2 linked regions of the Metabacillus sp. KUDC1714 genome follow. The protein of the gene in region 2 interacts with the protein of the main gene of each other region in a pairwise test. Links are inferred from orthologs where the notes say so. Each region holds a gene or a part of one and is shown on either strand. Other genes may lie near its edges.

The links.
Region 1: the proteins of HUW50_RS14470 (region 2) and clpC interact in binary tests that used the Escherichia coli proteins (3 or more experiments, as listed by UniProt). The link is inferred for Metabacillus sp. KUDC1714 from one-to-one orthologs.

What each region holds. Positions count from the first base shown.
Region 1 is NZ_CP055263.1:2,066,559-2,072,409, forward strand. What follows is about bases 994-4,117. They hold clpC (ATP-dependent protease ATP-binding subunit ClpC), read left to right. Parts: upstream 994-1,393; coding sequence 1,394-3,841; downstream 3,842-4,117. Other genes in these bases: HUW50_RS09760 (protein-arginine kinase McsB), read left to right, coding at 994-1,397; radA (DNA repair protein RadA), read left to right, coding at 4,106-4,117. Also shown: HUW50_RS09755 (protein-arginine kinase activator protein McsA), read left to right, coding at 1-297; more of HUW50_RS09760, read left to right, coding at 300-993; more of radA, read left to right, coding at 4,118-5,479; DNA integrity scanning diadenylate cyclase DisA, read left to right, coding at 5,483-5,851. UniProt on the Escherichia coli protein: Part of a stress-induced multi-chaperone system, it is involved in the recovery of the cell from heat-induced damage, in cooperation with DnaK, DnaJ and GrpE. Acts before DnaK, in the processing of protein aggregates.
Region 2 is NZ_CP055263.1:3,038,645-3,044,275, forward strand. What follows is about bases 1,374-4,277. They hold HUW50_RS14470 (sulfurtransferase TusA family protein), read left to right. Parts: upstream 1,374-2,663; coding sequence 2,664-2,891; downstream 2,892-4,277. Other genes in these bases: HUW50_RS14455 (DUF302 domain-containing protein), read left to right, coding at 1,374-1,674; HUW50_RS14460 (rhodanese-like domain-containing protein), read left to right, coding at 1,927-2,304; HUW50_RS14465 (metal-sensitive transcriptional regulator), read left to right, coding at 2,319-2,582; HUW50_RS14475 (DsrE/DsrF/DrsH-like family protein), read left to right, coding at 2,942-3,421; HUW50_RS14480 (rhodanese-like domain-containing protein), read left to right, coding at 3,470-3,832. In the rest of the region: more of HUW50_RS14455, read left to right, coding at 1,285-1,373; more of HUW50_RS14490, read left to right, coding at 4,278-4,763; HUW50_RS14495 (MBL fold metallo-hydrolase), read left to right, coding at 4,914-5,631. UniProt on the Escherichia coli protein: Involved in thiosulfate metabolism.

The sequences.
Region 1 (5,851 bases), 970 kb from region 2 along the record:
ATGACCTTACATCAGTTTAAAAAGGTTGGAAGATTTGGCTGTTCAAATTGTTATCCTACTTTTAAAAATCATATAACCCCAATACTTAAACGAGTTCATGGCGGGAACACTGTTCACTCAGGAAAAATCCCTGAGCGAATAGGGGGAGATATTCATATCCGCAAGCAAATAGATGAGCTGAAAACTAAAATTCATGAATTCATTGTACAGGAAGAGTTTGAGCAAGCTGCTAAAGTAAGAGATCAAATAAGATCTCTTGAGAAAAGGATAAGTAGCTTTCATGAGGAGGGATCATAATCATGTCACTCCAAAATTTTATGAATAAGGCAATGAGTGCTTGGATGAGTCAAGAAGGACCGGATTCGGACATTGTATTAAGTAGTCGGATTCGCTTAGCACGTAATATGGAACAGTTTAAATTTCCTACAGTTTCTACAAATGAAGAATCACAAGAAGTTCTTAACTTCTTTGAAACAACATATGCAAATAAAACATTTCAGGAAATTGGTCAGCTGGAGCTGCTTAAGATGAACGATATGCAGCCCATTCAGAAAAGGGTTTTAGTAGAAAAGCATCTAATAAGTCCTAATCTAGCTGATAACTCTATTTATGGTGGATGTTTACTTTCTGAAAATGAGGAAGTTAGCATAATGTTAAATGAAGAGGACCATATCCGGATTCAATGTTTATTTCCAGGATTTCAACTTGAGGAAGCGTTGGATATGGCGAACAAGTTAGATGATTGGATTGAAGAAGAGGTAGACTACGCTTTTGATGAAAGAAGGGGATACTTAACCAGTTGTCCTACGAATGTGGGGACTGGATTAAGGGCATCGGTCATGATGCATTTACCTGCATTAGTACTTACCCAAAAAGTTAATAGAATTATCCCAGCAATTAATCAGCTTGGATTAGTAGTAAGAGGCATATATGGTGAGGGTAGTGAGGCCATCGGCAACATTTTTCAGATTTCAAATCAAATAACATTAGGTAAGTCTGAGAAAGATATTGTTGAAGATCTTATTAGTGTGGTTCAACAATTAATTACCCAAGAAAGAGCTACTCGTGAAGCTCTTTACAACTCATCCCAAAACCAGCTAGAAGACAGAGTGTATAGATCATTCGGAACTTTGACTTATAGCCGAATAATTGAATCGAATGAGACAGCAAAATGTTTGTCTGATGTTAGATTGGGAATTGATTTAGGAATTATTAAAGATATATCTCGTAATATTCTCAATGAACTTATGATTTTAACTCAACCTGGATTTTTACAACAATATTTTGGTGGACCATTACGTCCAAATGAAAGAGATGTTCGCCGAGCTGCTTTAATAAGAGAGCGGCTAAACTTAGAAATGGAACGTAATAAATGGATGGAGGATGATGAATCATGATGTTTGGAAGATTTACAGAGCGCGCACAAAAGGTACTTGCTTTAGCACAAGAAGAAGCAGTTCGTTTAGGACATAACAATATAGGTACAGAACATATTTTACTGGGGCTAGTTAGTGAAGGTGAAGGGATTGCAGCTAAGGCTTTACTTGCATTAGGACTAGGCCCAGAAAAGATCCAAAAAGAGGTAGAAGGTTTAATTGGAAGAGGTCAAGATGCTTCTCAAACAATCCACTACACACCTAGAGCTAAAAAAGTAATTGAACTATCAATGGATGAAGCAAGAAAGTTAGGTCATTCTTATGTAGGAACAGAACATATTTTGTTAGGACTTATACGTGAAGGTGAGGGTGTTGCGGCAAGAGTCCTTAACAATCTAGGTGTAAGCTTGAATAAAGCAAGACAACAGGTTCTTCAGCTATTGGGCAGTAATGAAACATCTTCAAATCATCAAGGTGGAGGTATGACCAATGCTAATACACCTACACTTGATAGTCTTGCAAGAGACTTAACTTCGATTGCGAGAGAAGGAAGTTTAGATCCAGTTATCGGGAGAAGTAAAGAAATTCAACGTGTTATTGAAGTATTAAGTCGCCGTACAAAAAATAACCCAGTCTTAATTGGTGAGCCAGGTGTTGGTAAAACAGCAATAGCAGAGGGGCTAGCTCAACAAATCGTTCAGAATGAGGTTCCTGAAATCTTACGTGATAAGCGCGTAATGACACTTGATATGGGTACTGTAGTTGCTGGTACAAAATACCGTGGTGAATTTGAAGATAGACTTAAAAAAGTGATGGATGAAATCCGCCAAGCTGGTAATATTATTCTATTTATCGATGAGTTACACACATTGATTGGTGCTGGTGGTGCAGAGGGAGCAATCGATGCTTCTAACATTTTGAAACCTTCATTAGCTAGGGGTGAATTACAGTGTATTGGTGCAACTACACTTGATGAGTACCGAAAATACATTGAGAAAGATGCTGCATTAGAACGTAGATTCCAACCAATTCAGGTCGATGAGCCAACAGCTGAAGAAAGTGTTCAAATCTTAAAAGGCTTGCGTGACCGCTATGAAGCGCATCATAGAGTATCGATTACAGATGAAGCAATTGATGCTGCTGTAAAATTATCTGATCGTTATATTTCTGATCGCTTCCTACCAGATAAAGCGATTGATTTAATTGATGAGGCTGGCTCAAAGGTACGATTACGTTCATTCACGACACCACCAAACTTAAAAGAGCTAGAACAAAAGCTTGATGAAATCCGCAAAGAAAAAGATGCTTCTGTACAAAGTCAGGAGTTTGAAAAAGCGGCATCCCTACGTGATACGGAGCAAAGATTACGTGAACAGCTTGAAGAAACGAAGAAAACATGGAAAGAAAAACAAGGTCAAGAGAATACTGAAGTAACAGTCGAAGACATTGCGATGGTAGTCTCCAGTTGGACCGGTGTTCCAGTTTCAAGATTAGCACAAACAGAAACAGATAAGCTGTTAAATATGGAGAGTCTTTTACATTCAAGAGTTATTGGTCAAGAAGAAGCTGTAGTTGCTGTAGCAAAAGCAGTTCGTCGTGCACGAGCTGGGTTAAAGGATCCTAAACGTCCAATTGGATCATTTATTTTCTTAGGACCAACAGGTGTAGGTAAAACTGAGCTTGCTAGGGCATTGGCAGAATCAATTTTCGGTGATGAAGATTCGATGATTCGCATCGATATGTCAGAGTATATGGAGAAGCACTCCACTTCTCGTTTAGTTGGTTCACCTCCTGGCTATGTAGGTTATGAAGAAGGTGGTCAATTAACTGAAAAGGTGAGAAGAAAGCCATACTCTGTTGTGCTTTTAGACGAAATTGAAAAGGCTCATCCTGATGTTTTTAACATCCTTCTGCAGGTATTAGAGGATGGAAGGCTAACAGACTCTAAGGGGCGTACAGTAGACTTTAGAAATACAATTTTAATTATGACATCTAATGTTGGGGCAAGTGAGTTGAAGCGTAATAAATATGTTGGATTTAACATTCAAGATGAAACTCAAAATTACAAGGATATGAAAGGCAAAGTAATGAATGAGTTAAAACGCGCATTCCGACCTGAGTTCATTAACCGTATTGATGAGATTATTGTATTCCACTCATTAGAAAAGAAACATTTAAAAGAAATTGTTTCGCTAATGTCTGACCAATTAACAAAACGATTAAAAGAACAGGACCTATCATTAGAGTTAACAGACTCTGCTATAGAAAAAATTGCAGATGAAGGAATTGATCTTGAATACGGTGCTAGACCGCTCCGTCGTTCTATTCAGAAAAATGTTGAAGATCGTCTTTCTGAAGAATTATTAAGAGGTAATATTAATAAAGGTCATAAGATAATTCTAGATGTAGATAATGGTGAATTTGTTGTAAAAACAACTGAAAAAGAAGAAGTTAAAACTAAATAACAAGACTGTAAGTTGAGGCATACCGCGTAAAGTGTGCCTCACTTTCTTTATATAAATAAAAAGTTAAAATTTTTATATAAAGTTATCATTTATAGCTTCAGTGCTGAGTTCTTACATTCCCATGTACATCCTATTGTGTTGGGACAGACCTAGGCACTTGCACTTTCTAATAATGCTCCTCAAAGTCTCCATTATTTCTTATAATTAAGGATAGGAATCATAATTAGCTTGACTACTTGGTATCTATAAGAGAGGAACACGTATATGGCTAAAACGAAGGTAAAGTTTATTTGTCAAACATGTGGATATGAATCACCTAAATGGATGGGGAAATGTCCGGGTTGTGGTGAATGGAATACAATGACAGAGGAAGTTTTAAAGCCTACTTCACCTCGGAAGGCGGTTTTTGCTCATTCCACCCAAACGGTACAAAAGCCTTCTCCGATTACAAATATAGAAACAACCCAAGAACCAAGGATTTTTACAAATCTAAAAGAATTTAACCGTGTCTTAGGAAGCGGTATTGTTAAGGGCTCCCTTGTATTAATTGGTGGAGATCCTGGGATTGGCAAGTCTACACTTTTACTGCAAGTATCATCACAGTTAGCTGAAAATGGAAATGATGTATTGTATATTTCAGGAGAAGAATCAGTAAAACAAACAAAACTAAGGGCTGACCGCTTAGGGGTTAAAGCAAATAAACTATTTGTTTTGTCTGAAACAGATTTAAGTTTTATTTCAAGGGCGATTGAAGAAACAAACCCTGCATTTGTGGTTGTCGATTCAATCCAAACAGTATTCCATAGCGAAATAAGCTCTGCTCCTGGAAGTGTGTCACAGGTAAGAGAATCTACTGCAGAACTTATGAGAATTGCGAAAACAAAAGGTATTGCCATCTTTATTGTGGGTCATGTAACGAAAGAAGGGTCAATCGCTGGACCGAGATTATTGGAACATATGGTTGATACTGTTCTATATTTTGAAGGAGAAAGACATCATACGTATCGTATATTACGTGCTGTAAAGAATCGGTTTGGTTCAACAAATGAAATGGGAATATTTGAGATGAAGGAATCTGGTCTAGAAGAGGTGCAAAATCCCTCAGAAATATTTCTAGAAGAAAGATCAAAAGGCGCAGCTGGTTCAACTGTTGTAGCTTCAATGGAGGGAACGAGACCTGTTCTTGTCGAGATTCAAGCCTTAATTTCACCAACTAGCTTCGGTAACCCTAGAAGAATGGCAACAGGAATTGATCACAACCGTGTACCTTTATTAATGGCAGTTTTAGAAAAACGAGTTGGCTTGCTTCTTCAAAATCAAGATGCGTATTTAAAAGTTGCTGGTGGAGTGAAGCTTGATGAACCTGCTATCGATTTAGCAGTTGCTGTAAGCATTGCATCAAGTTTTAAGGATGCACCCCCAAAACCAACTGATGTCATTATTGGTGAAGTGGGGTTAACTGGTGAAGTCCGTAGAGTTTCTAGGATTGAACAAAGAGTAATGGAGGCAGCAAAGCTTGGTTTTAAAAGGGCGATTATTCCAGAGGCAAATATAGGTGGATGGAACCCTCCAGATGATATCGAGATTATTGGAGTGAAGAATGTAGCGGAGGCTCTCCATAAAACGTTAGGAGGATAGTACATGACAAAGATAGAGAGTATATCAGGTGAACGGACGTTAAATGAAATTTTACAATTCGTTGCACCTGGAACACCAATAAGGGAAGGAATTGAGAATGTCTTACGTGCTAAAACAGGTGGTTTAATTGTTGTTGGTCACAACGAAAAAGTAAAAGAAGTTATTGATGGTGGCTTTTCTATACAATGTTCATTCTCCTCGGCACATTTATATGAGTTAGCAAAAATGGATGGTGCCATTATCTTAAGTGATTCGGGTAATAAAATTTTGTATGCAAATGCCCAGTTGGTTCCAGATTCATCAATATATTCATCAGAAACTGGTATGAGGCATCGAACCGCAGAGCGGGTGGCTAAACAAACAGGCAACTTA
Region 2 (5,631 bases):
TTCTTTTAGGTGAAGGGAACGAAAATACAGTTTATGAACTTTCTGGCCCTCTTTTAACTCAAGAAGAATTAGTGACGGCTATTGGTGCTGTATTAGGCAAAGAAATACCTGTACAACAAGTTGGTGACGAAGAATATGCCGAAATAATGAAAGGCTTAGGTTTACCTGAATTTGTCATTCCGATTGTAGTAGGAATTTAAGAAAGCATTCGAAATGGTTCACTTGAAATTGAAAGCAATGATTTTGAAAAAGTTCTTGGTCGCCCAGTTACGCCAATCAAAGAGGCACTTACACACATTGTAAATGCAAACTCTCAATCAAACTAAATAGATAATTCCAAAAATTAATCATGTAGATAAACCGACCTTCGTACGAGAAAAAGTCAGCTTTTAAGTTGATGTTGGACTCGGATGAGAAATAGGTCATCCTGGAATGTTCCTATTGACCTTAAAATACGATCTAGGCGCTTTTTGGTACAAGAGCTTGATATCCTTAGCTAGACCAATACTCTAATATTGCACAAAAATTTGCACAGACTTAATTTATTTCATTGAATTTTATTAACTCATTTTACAGTCACTAGCCAAAAACGTTGATTTATCAATACTTATTTAACTCGATCCTATTACATTTAACTCTATTAATTTCCCACCCAATTTTGACAGGGTAGGGGTCGGGGGATTCAAATCTTTCTCGGATCATCATAACAGGCCCTTGGTAATCCTTGATTATCAAGGTTTTTTATATATAACAGAGTACTTGAATAACAAGTAACGATTTCTACCTTCCCATTTATCTCCTATAGCCAACCTTTCATTGTTTTTAATTCTTTTGTAGCGTGTTCATTGTTCTTATGGACTTTTTAGTTTTGGGTGACTTGAAAATGTAACCCTGTTTTGTATGAATTAATGCTTGTTTTACATGTGTTTTTCCTTCCCATAAGTTGATATGATCCCATTCTAGTGAACTCCTCGACGCATTCCTGTTGAAACTGAGGGAGTTTAAGTACAATGTTTCACAAATTAAAAGACGAGCTTCCCTTCCCTATCAGGGCCTCGGCTTTTCTTGTGATTAGATATTATTTAATGAGCAATCAGCATAATATACCTTCATTTTTCAGAATTTGCTTTATCGGGAATCACCTGATTTAAAATGCCAAGATAGTGCTTTTTATTTGTTGCAAATTTAGAGTTTTATAGCAGTTAAAACAATAACTTGTTACTTCTGGGTCCATTTGGGTAAATTAATTTAAATGAAAATGTTCAAAAGAAGGGAATGTAGCAAATGTTTGATTATACTGTAGCAACAAATAATAGTATAAAGGAAGCAATATCTAGTCTGGAATTAAGTCTAAAGGAAGAAAAGTTTGGGGTATTATGGATGTTTGATATTAAAGAAAAGCTACAAGAGAAAGGACTGGAGTTTGAATCAGACTATCTAGTTTTAGAAGTGTGTAACCCGTATGAAGCCGAGAGAGTATTGAAAGAAAATTTATTAGTTGGTTATTTTCTGCCATGTAAAATTGTTGTTTATAGTGACAATGGCAAAACGAAAATTGGAATGCCAAGACCTACTGCTTTAATAAATTTAGTAAACAATGAGGAAGTAAAAAAGCTTGCTAATGATATTGAGCTAAGATTAATTAATTGTATTAATAAAAGCATTCTAAGTTAAAAAAATCAATCATTCCAATCTTTCATTGTATTTTTACTTAGGGGTTATTATGTATGTACATATAAGAATGTAACAGAGTGATTTATGAAAATTTATATTGTGCACGAAGTATTAAAGATTTGTGGTTTGTTTTTTCTTATAAAGTTGCTTATAAAAAAGAAATTAAGAGGATGTTGACAATATACCCTACACGGTATATTATGAATCATGTAAGTTGTTCCTTTTGCTACAAATTAGGGAGGAGCCTTTCACATGGTAATATTCTATTTATTTGTGCTAATAAGTATCAACCATTTCTTATTTATAAGGTATTATCCCATTTATGGATTACATGTTATTGATAAGAAAGAGATTGAGATAAATAATCATTTTGCTATTGATATAAGGGATTATAACGAAGCCTATAAGGATCCGGTATATCCAGGAATCAATATTCCAATTGCATACCTTAAAAGATACTACAGTGAAATTCCCAATAATGACCTAGTAGTCGTTGCCTCAAATTGTATGGAAAGAAATGTTGGGGTTCGAATCCTTCGTAAAAAGGGCTTTAAGGTTATTGGATATACAATTCCTTCCCAAAAGAAAATAGTAAATGAAAAACAAATAAGTACAGAAAGTTATTGTTAAAGGAGGAATTGAAGATGGAGTATAATGATCAAATGAAAAATAGAGTAAAGCGTATTGAGGGACAACTTAGAGGTATTTTAAGAATGATGGAAGAAGGAAAAGATTGTAAGGAAGTCATCACACAGTTGTCTGCAGCAAGAACTGGAATTGATCGAACAATCGGTGTTGTTGTCAGTTCCAATTTAGTAGAATGTGTTCGTAATGCTGAGGAAACTGGAGAACACAGTACAGAAGAATTAGTGAAAGAAGCAGTGAATTTACTTGTTAAGAGTAGATAATCAAAGGGTTGACACCCTCTTTCATTTATACTAATATATACCCGTAGGGGTAGAGGTAATTAAGATTAGGAGGATTAATCAATGAATATTGATAAAGTTTTAGATGCAAAAGGTTTAGCATGTCCAATGCCAATTGTTAAAACAAAAAAAGCAATGAATGAGTTAGAATCGGGTCAAGTATTAGAAATTCATGTTACTGATAAGGGTGCAAAAAATGATTTAACTGCTTGGGCTAGATCAGGTGGTCATGAATTTTTAAAACATGAGGAAGAAGATCAAATACTAAAATTCTGGATTAAAAAAGGGTAAAAAATTTAATGAATTATATACCTGTAGGGGTAAATAGAGGAGGAACTACTGTGACAGACAAGAAGAAGACAACGATTGTATTATTCAGTGGTGAATATGATAAGGCAATGGCTGCTTATATAATTGCGAACGGTGCAGCTGCCTATGATCATGAAGTAACGATCTTTCACACATTTTGGGGATTAAATGCTCTGCGTAAAGATGAAAATATTCAAGTGAAGAAAGGTTTTATGGAAAAGATGTTCGGCAAAATGATGCCTAGAGGGGCAGAAAAAATGGGATTGTCAAAAATGAACTTTGCTGGTTTCGGTCCAAAAATGATCAAAGATGTTATGAAGAAGCACAATGCCTTGCCTCTTTCGAATTTAATTGAAATGGCACAAGAACAAGATGTGAAATTAGTAGCATGTACGATGACAATGGATTTACTCGGTCTTCAAGAAGAAGAACTTTTAAATAATATTGAGTATGCAGGTGTTGCTGCATACCTTGCAGATGCAGAAGATGGAAACGTGAATTTATTCATCTAAGTAAGTTAAATAGGGGGATACTCCCCTAAGTATTTAAGGAGGATATATATGGAATACATTAACTATTTAGTTATTGCCCTTTTCATTTTTCTCATTCTGAACCGAATCATTCCAGTTAAAGGTATAAGACATATCTCAACAGTTGAATTGAAAAATGAACTAAAAGATAAGAATAAGCAATTTATAGATGTCAGAACGCCTAGTGAATTTAAAGGGAATCGTATTAAAGAATTTAAAAATATTCCACTTCATGAACTCGGCCAGAAAGCTGAGAAGGCATTATCAAAAGACAAAGAAGTCGTTGTGATTTGTCAAAGTGGCATGAGAAGTCAAAAGGCTAGTAAAATACTGAAAAAATTAGGTTATACAAATGTGACAAATGTAAAGGGCGGTATGGGCGCTTGGAGATAAAAGGAGGCTATTAAAAATGAAACAATTTACGGCAAAAGAAGTAGAAAACATGTTAATTCAAGGTCAAAGTGTAAACATCATTGACGTGAGAGAAGTGGAAGAGGTAGAAGCTGGGAAGATTCCTGGTGCCTTTCACATTCCATTAGGATTATTAGAATTTCGAATGAATGAACTAAATAAATCAAAAGAATATATCATGGTTTGTCGTTCTGGTGCAAGAAGTGGTCGTGCTTACCAATTTCTTGAAAGCCATGGGTACAATGTAATTAATATGACTGGTGGAATGCTTGACTGGGAAGGCGAAACAAACTAATTTTTTTTAAAAATAATTATACCCCAATGGGTAATTAGGAGGATCTTTATAATGAACTCATTAAAAACAGATTTATTAGTGGATGCGAAAGGATTAGCGTGCCCAATGCCAATTGTCAGAACAAAGAAAGCGATGAATGAAATCGAAGCAGGGCAGGTTTTAGAGGTTCAAGCAACAGATAAAGGTTCAAAGGCTGATATTCAAGCTTGGGCAAAAAGCTCTGGTCATCAATATTTAGGTACACTTGAAGAAGACGATGTTCTTAAGCATTACCTACGTAAATCTTCAAATGAAGAAACTGTTGAAAGAAAACATCCATATGTAACAAGTAACGAAGAACTTGAGAAAAAATTAGAAGCTAGAGCAAACATTGTTGTGTTAGATGTAAGGGAATCTGCCGAATATGCATTTAACCATATTCCAAACGCGATTTCGATTCCGTTAGGCGAATTGGATGAGCGTGTAAGTGAATTGGATAAAGATGATGAAATTTATGTAGTGTGTCGAACTGGAAGTCGTAGTGATCTCGCGTCTCAAAAATTAGCTGAAAAGGGTTTTACGAAAGTAAATAATGTTGTACCGGGTATGATTGCTTGGTCAGGAATAACGTCCACATAAATAAGTAAGGAAGAAATCTATATTATTGAAGGAATAGAAGTTGGCGGAGCTGTAACATTTTTAGAATTTGCAAGTGATGTGGAAGTACCACTTACTTTCTAAATACCAATTATTTTTTTAAACTCAAATATACCATAGGGGGTAATTAGGATGACTGTTAAAGCTATGACTTCAAAAAAAGTAACAAGAAAGGTATTTAATAAAGAAGCATTATTTATTCTTGATGTTCGTAATGAAGGAGATTTTCAAGACTGGAAGATAGAAGGAGAAAATTTTGCTTATCTAAATATCCCATATTTTGAATTGCTAGATGGTGTTGAAGAAATTTTAGAAAAGATTCCATCTGATAAAGAAGTATTAGTTGTGTGTGCGAAAGAAGGCTCTTCTGTCATGGTAGCTGAAATGCTTTCTGAACAAGGTTTAGATGTTTCTTACTTAGAAGGCGGAATGAAGACATGGAGTGAACACTTAGAGCCTGTGAAAATTGGCGATTTTAAAGAAGGCGGGGAAATTTATCAGTTTGTACGTATTGGTAAGGGCTGTTTATCATACATGGTGGTTTCAAATGGAGAAGCGGCAATTATTGATGCAACTCGAATGACTTCTACTTATCTAAACTTTGCACAAAAAATAGGGGCAAACATTACTCATGTATTCGATACTCACCTTCACGCTGACCATATTTCAGGTGGTAGAGTGATTGCTGCTCATACAGGTGCAACATACTGGTTGCCGCCAAAGGATGCAACAGAAGTATCGTTTGAATATAGTCCACTAGAAGGTGGCAATACCGTAACAATTGGAAATACAGACATTGATATTCATGCATTATACTCACCAGGTCACACAATTGGTTCAACTTCATTTG